DNA from 2 places in the Planococcus chinensis genome. Region 2 is predicted to be linked to the other one. Evidence: a T-box and tRNA genes for the amino acid it is inferred to sense, from the RefSeq annotation. Region 2 holds a T-box; the other holds one or more tRNA genes.

Region 1 (7,452 bases), on a different contig from region 2:
ATCCCACTCCTGCTCGCGGAACTGGATCAGCCCTTCCGACCCCGTATATGCCATTCCGGTCTCGTATCCTTCGAAGGACAGCTCCAGTTCGAGAACGCGCGCAATGCTTTTTTCATCTTCGACAATCAGAATTCGTTCAGCCATTGCCACCACTCCTTTTACTCATCATAGCAGGAGAAAAAAGAAAAAAGCGACCCGCAGGCCGCTTATTTCAATAGTCTTCTGACAAATCGCACTTTCTTCTTGTAAGGCGGGAATAAAATATTCGTCGATAGTTTTGTCGACTTTTTCAGAATGGATTTCGTATGGGTGAACGTTTCAAAACTATATTTCCCGTGATAAGAATTCACTCCGGAAGTCCCGATGCCCCCGAAAGGCAGATGCGCACTGCCAACATGCGAAACAGTATCATTGATGCAGCCGCCGCCGAATGGCAATTCGTCTAGGAAAAACTCAATCGCCCGGTCGTTCTCTGAAAACATATAGGCTGCCAGCGGCTTCGGCAACGTCCGGATTTTACGGACCAAAGCAGGCAGGTCGCTATAGGTGATGACCGGCAGGATCGGGCCGAACAATTCGTCCTCCATCGACGGGCTGTTGAAATCGATGTTATCCAAAACCACCGGTTCGATGTAAAGATCTTCCCGGTCCATATATCCGCCGGAAACCATGTTCGCTTCTTCCTGCTTGACGATGGCAGCCAGGCGGTCGAAATGCTGGACGCTGACAATGCGGCCGTAATCCGGGCTCGCTTGTGCATCTTTTCCGTAGAAACTACGGATGTTCTTGATCAATTTGTTCATGAACTCTGTCTTGACCGATTCGTGTACGCAGACATAGTCGGGGGCCACGCATGTCTGGCCTTTGTTCATCAGCTTGCCCCAGGCAATGCGCTTGGCCGCCAGGTCGATATTGGCTGTCTGGTCGACGATGGCCGGGCTCTTGCCGCCCAGTTCCAGTGTAATCGGCGTCAGCCGCTCAGCCGCTGCCTTCATGATGACTTTCCCGACGTTGACGCTCCCGGTGAAGAAAATATAATCGAACGGCGCGTGGATCAGCGCTGTCACTTCTTCCCGCTCTCCTTCAACGACGCGGACATAGTAAGGCGGGAACACATCTTCCAAGACCTTGCGGATGGCTGCTGCCACATTCGGCGTCGTTTCGGAAGGCTTGACGATGGCGCAATTTCCGCCGATGATCGCGCCGATGAGCGGTTCCATGATCAGCTGGAACGGATAATTGAAAGGCCCGATGATTAAGACCGATCCGTAAGGCTCCCGCATGATGAAGCTTTTGGCCGGCTGCAGGTGAATCGGTGTCTTGGCCGGTTCCGGCTCCATCCATTCCTCCAGGTTTTCACTCATATAATTAATGCTGTCAAGCACAAAACCGATTTCAGTCGCATAGGCCTCAAACTCGCTTTTGCCCAAATCCTTTTTCAATGCATCGACAATGATCTCGTCATTCGCCTGGATCGCCTTTTTCAGGTGCGCAAGCTGCGCTTTCCGAAAAGCAGCCGGCTTCGTAGCGCCGGTATAATAAAACTCCTTTTGCTCTTCAATCATCCGTTCAACATCAACCGCTGTAAAATTCATCTAATGACCTCCTGTTTTCAATTGCTTCTAAGTACTTTACCCTGCTGCACGGAAAAAAATCATTCTTGCAAGAGAAGGTCGATATAACGCTGCACCACCAGGCCTTCTTCAAACGGCACCAGGAAAGTCGATTGCTGCTGCATCGCGGCAAACAGCGAAGGCACTTCCGCAAAGCCGTCCAAGAGCTGGCGTTCCTGGTATTTCCGTTCTATATATAGGTCTGACCAATTCTCCAGCGTCAGCACCCCTTCTTTACCGTAGACCTTGAACTGAAGCAATTCTTTCTGCCCGGTGCCGCTGATGCCAGCAAGCAGGAAAGGAATTCTGCCGGCTGTCCGGCCATGGGCGATGATGCCTGTTTCACATAAGTCTGCTTGCTCGGGATAAGAAACGAGATGGGAATGGATATCCAGGTCCCCGAAAATGCGGTGGATCAGCTGAAGGTAATGCGGAAAGACTTCACGCACAAAGCCCCCTTGGCTTCTCGAAGCGATCCACGGGTTCTGCTGCCATAACCGCGGCCAGTCCGGAAAATGCGTCTGCAGTTCGACGCGGACCACATCGCCGATATCCCCGCTCCGAATGCGTTTCGCCATTTCGTGGACTGCCGGCTTGTACATCAGCGGAAAATGCATCGCCGTCTGGATGCGGTTTTCTTGTGCAGCCACCACCATCTTCTCCCCGTCTGCCGCATCATGCGCCAAAGGCTTTTCACTGAGGATATGGATGCCGGCGCTCGCAGCCAGATTTGCGACTTCCGCGTGGAAAGCGGGCGGCGTGCCGATATAAAGCCAGTCAATGCCTGCGTGCAGCACTTCATCAAGCGACCTTGCCACGGGCACCCCATACTCCGACGCCAGGAATTCCAGGCGCTCCGGCTGTTCATCATAAACCGCTTTGATGACGGCTTTTCCTTCTTGCTGGATTTGGTTGATGATCCGTTCCCCGACGATGCCGGCTCCGATAATGCCAATCGATATCACAAAGCATTCCTCTTTTCTGAAAGGCCCAAAGGCTTATTTTTGGTTTCTCTGTTTATTAGTGTAACCTTTCGGGGTATAGAATAGTCAAACAATTAGAACAGCAAAATTTGAGGAGGAATTACAATGCAAAAAGAAGCGAATTGGTGGGAACCTATTTTTTCCGGTGAACTGGAAGTTGGATTGAACAAAGAACGAATGGAAGACCTGGAACAGGAATCGTTCCTTTATTACGGATCTGCACCTGCTGAAATGGAGACTCACGCCTAATTGAACGCCTATAATGCCGCAACCCGACGCAGAAGTACATAAAAACGCCTTTCCAGTCATCCGACCATAGGAAAGGCGTTTTGTTGTGGAATTTTTTATTCAATGCTGCGCCATAGGTAGAGCGCGGCATATGACAAATACGGCGACCAATCCGGCAGATGCCGCATGATTTCTTCAGCTTTCGGCTTTTCCTGCAGCTGCCACTGGATCTTCAATGCATTTTGCAGGCCGATATCCGCAATCGGAAACAGATTCGGCCGGCCCAGGCCGAACAGCAAAAAACTCTGGGCAGTCCATGGGCCGACTCCCCGGTAGGATACCAGTTCTGCCGCGACCTCCTCATCGGCTTTTGATTCCATTCTGTCAAGATCGAGCTTCCCCGATGCGATCGCTTCCGACAAGCCGATAACGTACTCGGCTTTCCGCGTACTGAACTGCATCTCCCGTAAATCCTCCGGCCGGAGCCTGGCGATGGTTTCCGGTGCCGGATAAAACCAAACGCCGTCGTTTTCATGGCCGAATGTCCGGACAAACCGGCTTGTCAGCGTGTGGGCGAACGACAAGTTCAATTGCTGGTGGATAATGCTTTTCATCAGGGATCCATAAAGCGAAAATTCCCGGACGATCGGAGTGCCTTGGTGTTCGCTGAACAGTGCCGACAGGTTCGTATTGGCGAAATGCGCGTTGACCGCATCCAAAGAAGAGCCGAAATGGAAAATGTCCTTGATCCTGTCCAACTGCCCTTCTTCCAAGTTTTCCAGTTCGAAAACCGGCCGTCTGGAACTTCCTGCCGCCTTCACTACTACGACGTTCCCTGAAGCCATCGGCACTCGGATGCTTTTATCGGAAAGCGATACCGCATGCAGCGGATCCAGCGACAACCGCTCAAGCACCCTGTCAAAATCATAATGGAAAGGCAATGTAATCTGCATGGCGCTCCCTCCTTTTCCTCCACCGTAGCCCAATCGGATCCGGTTTGCAAGGGCTGCACCGACCAAATATAATAGAACTAACGAAAGCAGGGATGTTCATGAAAAAGATTATCGGTTTGGTTGCTTCGATGCTTTTAGCAGGCTGCAGCGCCTTCGATCCGACCGGTACAGGCGGCACACAGGACCAGGTTCCGGTCGAAGTGGTTTCTGTCATTGACGGCGATACCATCAAAATCGAGTACGACGGGAAAGAAGAAACGGTCCGTTATCTGTTGATCGACACACCGGAAACCAACCATCCCCGGCTTGGCGAACAGCCTCTTGGGCCGGAAGCGACCGCTGAAAACAAGCGGATCATTGAGTCCGGCGATGTCACCATTGAGTTTGATGTCGGCGGCCGGTTTGATGATTACGGCCGGATGCTCGCTTATATTTATGTCGACGGCGAAAGCGTACAGGAACAGCTGCTCGAATCGGGTTATGCCCGTGTCGCCTATGTGTTCCCTCCGAATACCCGCTACGTCGATGAGTTCGAGGAAGCGGAGCAGATTGCCAAAGAAGCCGGAATCGGCATTTGGGAGTACAGCAGTTATCCAACCGAACGCGGTTTTAATGAAGATGCATATGGCAATACCAGCCAACAGCCAGAAGCCGGCGACTGCCGGATCAAAGGAAATATAAACCGGAGCGGCGATAAGATCTACCACATGCCGGGCGAAGGCTCATACGACAATACCAACCCGGAGCAATGGTTCTGTTCCGAGCAGGAAGCCCGCGAAGCCGGCTTCCGGAGCACTGGCAATTGAGGAAAGGAGAAACCCATGCAATTACTCGTATTGAGGCTCGATTACCGAGCGTCCAATCAAATCGAATACCTGCAGCAGCAAGGGCAGATGGCTGCTCTTCAGACAGTAAAAGCTTTGCCGCCCCATATTTCGCTTCAGTCTTTCGAAGGAGCCAACCCGCTGGACTTAAAAGCGGCCGTCGCCCAATTGGCGGAAGGAGCCAAAGCGATTCCGTTGACGTTCGGCTCACTCGGTTTTTTCAAACAAAAAGGAACGTTCTACGCTTCGCCTACTGTAACCCCTGCACTGTCCGTCCTCCATCAGACAATCAATCTGGCTACACGCGATTTCTTCGGGCAGCAAGCTTATTACCAGCCTGGCAGCTGGGTTCCCCATGGCACCATTGTAAATAACATTGCCGCACCTTTCTGGGGGCCGATGTTTGCCCGGCTGTCGATGGAATTCGAACCATTTGCCGGGAAAGCGATTGCCTTGGAATGCTGGTCGATCGTCAATGGAAAAACAGCAACCGATTGGAGTATATTTTTAGCAGAATAAGTGTTGACTTTTGCCGTAGGCGCGATATAATTATATTTGTCCTGGTAATTGAGATTCCTTAGCTCAGCTGGGAGAGCGCTACCTTGACAGGGTAGAGGTCGCTGGTTCGAGCCCAGTAGGAATCATAAAATCTTCATGAACGTTGGGTTCAGAAGTACAAGAAGTCCGAAAGCATATGCTTTCGGACCTCTTTTTTTATTGCTGTTTTTTATCGTTATGAGATCTTCTTCAATCTTTCAAGCAATGGCATTCCGATGGATTCAACAAAGTTTTCGTCCGCCTTGCCTAACTCTTCCCCATGCATCGCGCCTGATGTTATTGACCAAACTTCGAGGATGGCATTTTGCATATTCGGTTCGAATACACCTTGTTGCCCCAAACTTCGCACTAGCTTTTGGACCGGTATCTGATTGGGGTCACTTATATAGTCTACCGCGATCCGCCGGATTTCCTTTTCCAGCAAATATCGGACGGCAAAGAAATTTACGACCGTTTTTTCAGCCAAGATAAACTCTTGGATTGCACTTTCTTCGGGTTGGGCCGCCGATTCAAAACGGTTCCCGTCTGGTACCTCTAAGCTTCTCTTGAGCTGCGCTCTTTGCTCCTCCGTCAGTTGTGGATCTGCGTTGAAGTAGACGACATTGCTGTTGGTATTGCTGATTACCAAAGACTTAAGGTCATTGACACTTTCTTCTACTGACTCGATTTCCCGCTTGAGCGAAAAACCGAACATGCTCATTTCCGAATAAAGGGGCAGGAAAACCAGGATGAACAATAAAATCAGGATGATGTAATCGAACAAGATCAAAGTGTTTGAAGTGAAGTGATCGAATCTGGCGATAAGGATGATTCCGAATCCAACTAGAAGCATGATCCACCAGCCAATAATGAATTTATTCGTAAATTTCATATGTCCCCCTTCCTGAAACCGTTTTGCTGAAGCATCCCCTAAATTTTATAAAGCTTGCCTTATTAGATTCTTCAAAGCGCTGCACCAATCCTGCAAATGCATCAGCCGTCTGGCTTCTCCTCCTAAAAATCCATTTCCAATTATCCTGATTTTAAGGATCACAGGGTGCCATGGTGTATTGTGGCCCTCCCCGCCCTTCCAATTTGAATGCCGCTCCACCAATCCCATTCTTTCATTTTGCTTGAAAAGAAATAGGAAAAGCCCTGACCGGCTGCAATTTGCAGCCGGTCAGGGCTTTTGGTTATGCTTCTGAAGTTTTCGGCTCTTTCTTATCGCGTGCCATCCACTGGATCGCAAACAAGATGATGAATGCGATGGCTCCGATTGTATCGGAAAGGCCTTCTGGATAGATAAGCGCAAGACCTGTTGCCAGGGCCAGAATCCGCTCGATCCAATTCAGTTTGCGGTACCAGAATCCGATCAGCCCCGCTCCGATGACTACCATGCCGCTAAGCGCCGTAATCAGCACCCAGATCAGTTCCGGCATTGTTGTATCGATCATCAAGAGAGACGGCGACAAGACGAACATATACGGTATGATGAACGCTGCTGCTGCCAGCTTCGCTGCGATAAAACCGGTTTTGATCGGCTCTCCGCCGGAAATCCCGGAAGCTGCAAATGCGGCAAGCGCCACTGGCGGTGTGATATCGGCGATGATGCCGAAATAGAATACGAACAAGTGTGCAGACAAGGCAACCACGAGCGGTACTGCTGCTCCAAGCGGTTCATCGATCATAAGCAATGTGATGATTGCCGGCGCTGCAATAGTCGACGTGATGACGTAGTTGGCGGTTGTCGGCGAACCCATGCCGAGCACGATGGCTGCGAGCATGGTGAAGAACAGCGTCAAGAGGATATTCCCGCCGGAAGCGGATACCAGGCCGTTCGCCAAACTTAAGCCGAGTCCGGTTTTGACCACCACTCCGACGATGATCCCTGCTGCAGCGGTTGCCGCTGCTACAGCCAATGCCGTTCTGGCGCCGTCCACCAACGCATGGATCATGTCTTTGAAATTCATCCGTGTTTCTTTGTTGAATGAGCTGACAAGAACCGTCAGGACGATTCCGTACAATGCTGCGTGCATAGTCGGAATCCCGACCAACAGGAAGACGATGATGGCGACAATCGGAAGCAGCAAGTAGATTTTCTTCAAGACTTCTTTGCGGTCAGGAAGTTCTTCCTTCGAGAGCCCTTTCAGGCCGATGCGTTTTGCCTCGAAATGCGTCATGATCCAAACGCCGGTAAAGTAGAGAAGTGCCGGGATTGCCGCTGCTTTGGCAATTTCCCAATACGTTACGCCCCCGATGAATTCTACCATCAGGAAGGCGGCAGCCCCCATGATTGGCGGCATCAATTGCCCGC
Region 2 (7,452 bases):
CATGGAAAACGAAATGGCGAAACTCGTCATGGAGCGCGTCCCGTCGATCGAAATGGTCCGCATGGTGTCATCCGGCACCGAAGCCACGATGAGCGCATTGCGCGTCGCACGCGGCTATACCGGACGCAATAAAATCCTGAAGTTCGAAGGCTGCTACCACGGCCACGCCGACAGCCTCTTGATCAAAGCGGGCTCAGGCGTCGCGACACTCGGCTTGCCGGACTCGCCGGGCGTCCCTGATTCCGTAGCGCAAAACACCTTGACGGTGCCGTACAACGACCTGGAAAGCGTCCGTTTGGCGTTCCAGAAATTCGGCGACGAAATCGCCGCGGTCATCGTTGAGCCAGTTGCCGGCAATATGGGCGTCGTGCCGCCGAACGAAGGCTTCCTGCAGGAACTCCGCAACTTGACGACTGAATTCGGCACGATCCTGATCTTTGATGAAGTCATGACCGGATTCCGCGTCGGCTATAACTGTGCACAAGGCCATTACGGCGTCACGCCGGACATGACCTGCCTCGGCAAAGTCATCGGCGGCGGACTGCCAGTCGGCGCTTTCGGCGGCAAGCGCGAAATCATGCAACAAGTCGCACCGAGCGGCTCGATCTACCAGGCCGGTACGCTTTCCGGCAACCCGCTGGCCATGACGGCTGGCTTTGAAACCTTGTCACGTTTGGACGAAAGTTCGTACGACCTTTTCGTTGAACGCGGCGACCAGCTCGAAGCCGGCTTCCGTGCAGCGGCTGAAAAATACAACATCCCGCACACCGTGAACCGTGCGGGCTCGATGATCGGCTTCTTCTTCACGAACGAACCGGTCGTCGACTTCGCATCCGCGAAGACATCCGACACCGACCTGTTTGCGGACTACTACCGCTTGATGGCGGAAGAAGGCATCTTCCTGCCGCCGTCCCAATTCGAAGGCATGTTCCTGTCAACGGCGCATACTGAAGAACACATCGCCAAAACGGTCGATGCGTTCCATACGGTGTTTGCGAAATTAGCAAGATAAATAAGTTTGATTGCCCGGCCGCTTTCCTAGCGGCCGGGTTTTTATGTGCTTGAACAGACTACGGCTTTTTGCGAATAAAACCGGCTTGCTGCAAATAAAGTATTGGATTCTGCAAGTAAATAAAGGATTTTGCAAGTAAAGTGATGATTGCTGCAAGTAAATCTCATTTAGTGCAAGTAAAGTACCCGTTTCCGCAAGTAAATTAGGTTTTCTGCAAGAAAATCGGATTTGCCGCAAGTAAAGTGGCACTTTCGCTTTTCGCCGGGGGCGAAAAGCCGGCATTCGGGTTTTGGGGGAGGGATGAATAAACTTCGCAGGACGATCATAGAAGTCTTTGAAACGATGAAAGAGCTTATAAGAAGTGATGAAAGAAACGTCTGCTTGGATCGACTCTAAACAACGAATAAGTTCGTCCACAAACCTTCCAAAAAACTAGAAACATCGATAGAAAACCTCAAAACGCCGGTAGAAACCTTAGAAACACCGATAGAACTCCAAGAAACGCCGATAGAACCCGTCAAAACCGCCGATAGAAAAAATATCTGCCTCGTACCAAACCCGCAACCCATTTCCCCCAAAGAATTTGCATCCTACAGAAGATTTCACTTCCATTTTCCTGTACGATAGAAAGAGAAAGAATTTCGGAAGGCGAAGGGCAGGGAGAGCGGATGTACATATTCTTACGGACATTGATCATAGCGGTGCTGGCAGGCTGGCTGTTCGAAGTGGTCGGCATGTTCTTGCCGTGGCTGCTCGGCCCAATGCTGGCGCTGCTCCTCGTGAGCCAGTTCACCAAAATGGAACTTTACTGGCCGAAGATCCTGCGCACGGCAGGACTTGTCATGCTCGGCGTGCAGATCGGCTCGTCGTTCACGCGCGATGCGGTGTTCCTGATGTGGTTCGATTTGCCGTATATGGCGTTCATGACGGTGTCGGTCGTCGGCTTGTCGATCATGCTCGGCCTGCTGTTCATGAAAATGGTCGATGAATCACTGGCGACAAGCCTCCTCGGGTCGATTCCGGGCGGGCTCGCACAAATGGTCGTCATCGCGGAAGACGTGAAGTCCGCGAACATCACGGTCGTCACGATGATGCAGACGATCCGCATCTTCATGGTCGTGACGATCGTGCCGTTCTTCACCGTGTTCCTCACCGGCCGGGAAGAAGGGGAGCTCGGCGAGCGCGTCTTCACCTTTGCGCCGCTCGCATTCCTTGCAGCTGTCGCTGTCGGGCTCACGCTATACATAGCCATGAAGCGAATCGGCTTCCCGGCCGCAGAACTGCTCGCGCCGATCCTGACGATGGCGATCGTCCAGACAGTGACGGGCGACCTTCTCGTCGACATGCCGTACTGGTTGATCGCGCTCGCACAGGTGTGCATCGGCGCCGGGCTCGGCCTGCAGATGGAGCATATCGGCGACAAATTGACGTTCCGCTTGGGCGCGGCGATCGTCCTGAACAATGCGCTGCTGATCAGCTTCACGGCATTTATTGCCTATATCCTCGCGAAACTATTGCCGGACTATATCTTCCTTGATTTCTTCCTGAGCGCAGCGCCAGGCGGCATCGCGGAAATGGCGATCACGGCGCTCGCGACCGGCGGCGACGTCGCGCTGATCACGAGCTTCCAATTGTTCCGGCTGTTTTTCATTCTGCTGATCGCCTCGCCGATTGTCACATTGATCGTGAAAAAACTTGACGCTAAAAGCCGAATCTGAGTACAATGGGTGTAATTAGATAATCAATGCGTTGATGAGGATAGTAGAATGTACGCCGATTTCAGAGAGGGAACCGTTTGGTGGGAGGTTCCTATGGCCAGCATTTGAATGTCACCTCGGAGCAGTCCCCGTGAAATTCGAGTAGCGGGGACCGGATGATATCCGTTATCGAGCTTGAGCGCCAGACCCGTTTTTTCGGTCTGGTATAAAGGTGGTACCGCGAACAACTCCTTCGTCCTTTACAGACGAAGGGGTTTTTTTGTTTTCCGGCAAAACCGCTCAGGCGAATAAAACCCATAAGGAGGAATTGCAATGACTGAAATGCCGACGAAGTACGATCCGCAGTCCATTGAAAAAGGACGCTATGAATGGTGGATCAACAACAAATTTTTTGAAGCGAAACCCGAAAGCGGCAAGACCCCGTACACCATCGTGATTCCGCCGCCGAACGTAACCGGCAAACTTCACCTTGGCCACGCTTGGGACACGACATTGCAGGACATCCTGACGCGCATGAAGCGCATGCAGGGCTTTGACGCCCTATGGCTGCCGGGCATGGACCACGCCGGCATCGCGACGCAGGCGAAAGTGGAAGGGAAATTGCGCGAAGAAGGCAAGTCCCGCTACGACCTCGGCCGCGAGAAATTCCTGGAAGAGTCGTGGAAATGGAAAGATGAATACGCTGGACACATCCGCGAGCAATGGTCGAAGCTGGGCCTTGGCCTTGATTACTCACGCGAGCGCTTTACGTTAGATGAAGGCTTGTCGGAAGCGGTTAAGGAAGTATTCGTAAAACTTTACGAAAAGAAACTCATCTACCGCGGGAAATACATCATCAACTGGGATCCGGCGACGAAGACCGCGATTTCCGATATTGAAGTTATCTACAAAGATGTGCAAGGCGGCTTCTACCACATGCGCTATCCGCTCGCAGACGGCTCGGGCCATATCGAAGTTGCGACGACGCGTCCGGAGACGATGCTCGGCGATACGGCCGTAGCGGTTCATCCGAAAGATGAGCGCTACCAGCACTTGATCGGCAAGAAAGTCATCCTGCCGATCGTCGGCCGTGAAATCGAGATCGTTGCTGACGATTACGTCGACATGGAATTCGGAAGCGGCGCCGTGAAAATCACGCCGGCACACGACCCGAACGATTTCGAGATCGGCAACCGCCATAACCTCGAGCGCGTGCTCGTCATGCACGAAGACGGTTCGATGAACGAGAACGCCGGCAAATACGAAGGCATGGACCGCTTCGAATGCCGCAAAGCGATCGTCAAAGATTTGCAGGACATGGATGTTTTATTCAAAATCGAAGAGCATATGCATTCCGTAGGCCATTCCGAGCGCAGTGGCGCCGTTGTCGAGCCGTACCTGTCCACACAATGGTTCGTTGACATGAAGCCGCTCGCACAAAAAGCGATCGACCTGCAGCACGGCGAAGAAGGCGTTAACTTTGTGCCGGAACGCTTCGAGAAGACTTACCTGCAGTGGATGGAAAACATTCGCGACTGGTGCATCTCGCGCCAATTGTGGTGGGGCCATCAAATTCCGGCTTGGTACCATAACGAAACCGGTGAAATCTACGTAGGCATGGACGCGCCGGCAGACGCCGAAAACTGGACGCAGGACGAAGACGTGCTTGATACGTGGTTCTCATCCGCGCTATGGCCGTTCTCGACGCTCGGCTGGCCGGCTGACAGTGATGAATTGAAGCGCTATTACCCGACAGATGCGCTTGTAACAGGCTACGACATCATTTACTTCTGGGTTTCGCGCATGATTTTCCAGGCGCTTGAATTCACGGAAGAAAAGCCGTTCAAAGACGTATTGATCCACGGGCTTGTCCGCGACGCAGAAGGGCGCAAGATGTCGAAATCGCTCGGCAATGGCGTTGACCCGATGGACGTTATCGCGGAATACGGAGCGGATTCGCTGCGCTACTTCCTGGCAACGGCATCAAGCCCAGGGCAGGACCTCCGCTTCTCCATGGAGAAAGTTGAGAGCATCTGGAACTTTGCCAATAAAATCTGGAACGCTTCCCGCTTTGCATTGATGAATATGGAAGGCATGACTTATGAAGAGATCGACCTTTCCGGCAAACGCTCGGTTGCGGATTCATGGATCCTGACCCGTTTGAATGAAACCATCGAGCAAGTGACTTCATTAGCAGAACGCTACGAATTCGGCGAAGTGGGCCGCACGCTCTATAACTTCATCTGGGATGATTTCTGCGACTGGTACATCGAGATGGCGAAGCTGCCATTGTACGGCGAAGACGAAGACGCGAAGAAAATGACGCGTTCGGTTCTGGCGTATGTACTCGACAACACGATGCGCCTCTTGCATCCGTTCATGCCGTTCATCACAGAAGAGATCTGGCAGAACTTGCCGCACGAAGGCGAATCGATTACGGTTGCTGCTTGGCCGACAGTCGACGAGTCGTTGACCGACCAAAGCCAGTCATCAAGCATGAAGCTGTTGATGGACATCATCACAGCTGTCCGCACGATCCGCGCAGAAGTACAGTCGCCGATGAGCAAGAAAGTGCCATTGACGATTTCTGCGAAAGACGCAAACATCCACGCTGTGCTTGAAGCGAACGCCGCCTATATCGAACGTTTCTGCAACCCGGAAACATTGACGATCGGCGAAAACATCGCTGCACCGGAAAAATCGATGTCCGCTGTCGTATCGGGCGCCGAACTGTTCATGCCGCTTGAAGGTCTGCTCGACATCGATGCAGAACTTGCACGTTTGAACAAAGAACTCGAGAAATGGGCGAAAGAAGTGAAACTCGTCCAAGGCAAACTGTCGAACGAACGCTTTGTTTCCAAAGCGCCGGACGCGGTAGTAGCCGAAGAACGCAAAAAAGAAGCCGACTACCTCGAGAAGCACGCGACGGTAGAAAAGCGCATCGAAGAATTGAAGAACCTGTAGTAGAAAGAGGCGACCAAACCCCGCGCGGGTCTGGTCGCCTTTTTTTTGCGTGGAAGAGCTGAATGCCGGCTTTTCGCCGGGCGAAAAGCGAAAAAGAAGTAGGGCGGGAGGGTTCTACCGGCGTTTTGAGGTTTTCTATCGGTGTTGTTCTTTTCGGATTGTAATGGACAAGCTTCTATCATCGTTCCGCGGAGGTTATTCAACGTTCCTCTTCTCCAAAGACAAACCCAAAACCCGAATTCCTGCTTTTCGCCCCGGCGAAAAGCGAAAGGGAGGAAGGGCAGGAGGGTTCTACCGGCGTTAAAAGTTTTTTCTATCGATGGTTTGCGTGGGTCCTATCGATGTTTCAACTGTTTCTACCGGCGTTTCCTAGCTTTCTATCTATGTTTCTCGACCTCATATCTGTGTTTCATGAATTGACCGCAAACCCCAATCTCAATCCTCTTCAATTGACTCCCGCAAAACCATTTGTTATAGTTACCTGACGAACGTTCGGAAGGGTGAAGTTATGACACTGGATCAGTTAAAACTAGCAGCATTGAACCGCTTTGCGGAACACGGCTTTGATGGCACATCGATGGCGCATATCGCAGACGACGTCGGCATCAAAAAGCAGTCCATCTATACCCATTTCAAAGGGAAGGACCAAATGTTCCTGCAGGTCTTTAGCGACGTGGTCGAGAGCGAGATCGAATCGGTCACCGCGTTTATTGAACAAAACAAAGCACGTCCCATCCAGGAGTTCCTGTATGACTTCCTTCTGTACCATAGGGAGCGGAATGATCAAAATGCCGCGACGAAGTTCTGGCTACGCATCTCGTTTTTCCCGCCGGCGCATCTGTACGATGAAGTGATGGGGAAGGTCTATGCCTATCTGGACAAGCTTGAGGAACTGCTCGAACCGCTCATGGAAGCGGCGCAAAAGGAAGGCGAATTGAGCAAGGGAATCGATGCCAAAGAAGCAACGGCGGCTTTCCTCGGCGTCTTGGATGGTGTATTTGTGGAAATGCTTTACGGCGGACCCGACCGGACGCAGCGGCGGCTTGAAGCGTCTTGGCATTTCTACTGGCGCGGAATCGCCAAAGATAGAAAAGAGTTGCGGAGGAATCAAACATGAACAAACATTGGATGCTTGTCATCATAGCAGGCATTATTGAAATACTTTGGGCGATCGGGCTGAAATACGCATCGAGCTGGCTTGCGTGGCTTGCCGTCGCGGCGCTGATCTTTGTTTCATTCGTCGTGCTCTTGAAAGCGCTGGAGAAAGTTCCGGTCGCGACTGCCTATGCGGTGTTCACCGGCATCGGGACTGCCGGGACCGTCATTGTGGAAATGATCGTATTCGGGGAACCGTTCAGCTGGCCGAAAATGTTCTTCATCAGCATGCTGCTGGCCGGCGTCATCGGCTTGAAGCTAGTCACGGCAGATCCCGACAAGAAAGAAGAGGTAATGTGATATGGCTTGGGTCTATCTGATATTGGCCGGCGGGTTTGAAGTGCTGGGGGTCATCGGCATGAACCGTTCCGTCAAATACAAAACAATCAGTTCCTACGTGGTCCTTGTCAGTGGCTTTGCGGTGAGTTTCAGCTTGCTGGGGCTCGCGATGGAAACCTTGCCGATGGGCATGTCGTACGCCGTCTGGACCGGAATCGGCACGGTCGGCGGGACGCTCGTCGGCATGTTCATGTACGGCGAATCAAAAGACTGGAAGCGGATCTTATTTATCGCCATGATCCTCGCCTCCGTCGTCGGCTTGAAACTGACTTCGTAATCAAACAC

The links. The T-box of region 2 lies ahead of ACFSDB_RS13605 (valine--tRNA ligase). A T-box ahead of a tRNA ligase gene usually reads a tRNA of that ligase, here a tRNA-Val.
Region 1: it encodes a tRNA-Val, which carries the amino acid that the T-box ahead of ACFSDB_RS13605 (valine--tRNA ligase) is inferred to sense. The anticodon was not compared.

The regions. Positions count from the first base shown of each region.
Region 1 is NZ_JBHUFW010000004.1:547,787-555,238, reverse strand. It holds gene ACFSDB_RS05055 (response regulator transcription factor) at 1-144, opposite strand, end outside; gene ACFSDB_RS05050 (aldehyde dehydrogenase) at 207-1,595, opposite strand; gene ACFSDB_RS05045 (Gfo/Idh/MocA family protein) at 1,655-2,578, opposite strand; gene ACFSDB_RS05040 (hypothetical protein) at 2,702-2,845, shown strand; gene ACFSDB_RS05035 (DNA-3-methyladenine glycosylase family protein) at 2,941-3,777, opposite strand; gene ACFSDB_RS05030 (thermonuclease family protein) at 3,876-4,583, shown strand; gene ACFSDB_RS05025 (2'-5' RNA ligase family protein) at 4,599-5,120, shown strand; tRNA gene ACFSDB_RS05020 (tRNA-Val) at 5,173-5,245, shown strand; gene ACFSDB_RS05015 (hypothetical protein) at 5,335-6,030, opposite strand; gene ACFSDB_RS05010 (TRAP transporter permease) at 6,332-7,452, opposite strand, start outside.
Region 2 is NZ_JBHUFW010000011.1:204,646-212,097, forward strand. It holds gene hemL (glutamate-1-semialdehyde 2,1-aminomutase) at 1-1,012, shown strand, start outside; gene ACFSDB_RS13600 (AbrB family transcriptional regulator) at 1,681-2,730, shown strand; T-box leader at 2,753-2,973, shown strand; gene ACFSDB_RS13605 (valine--tRNA ligase) at 3,043-5,673, shown strand; gene ACFSDB_RS13610 (TetR/AcrR family transcriptional regulator) at 6,182-6,790, shown strand; gene ACFSDB_RS13615 (DMT family transporter) at 6,787-7,128, shown strand; gene ACFSDB_RS13620 (DMT family transporter) at 7,130-7,444, shown strand.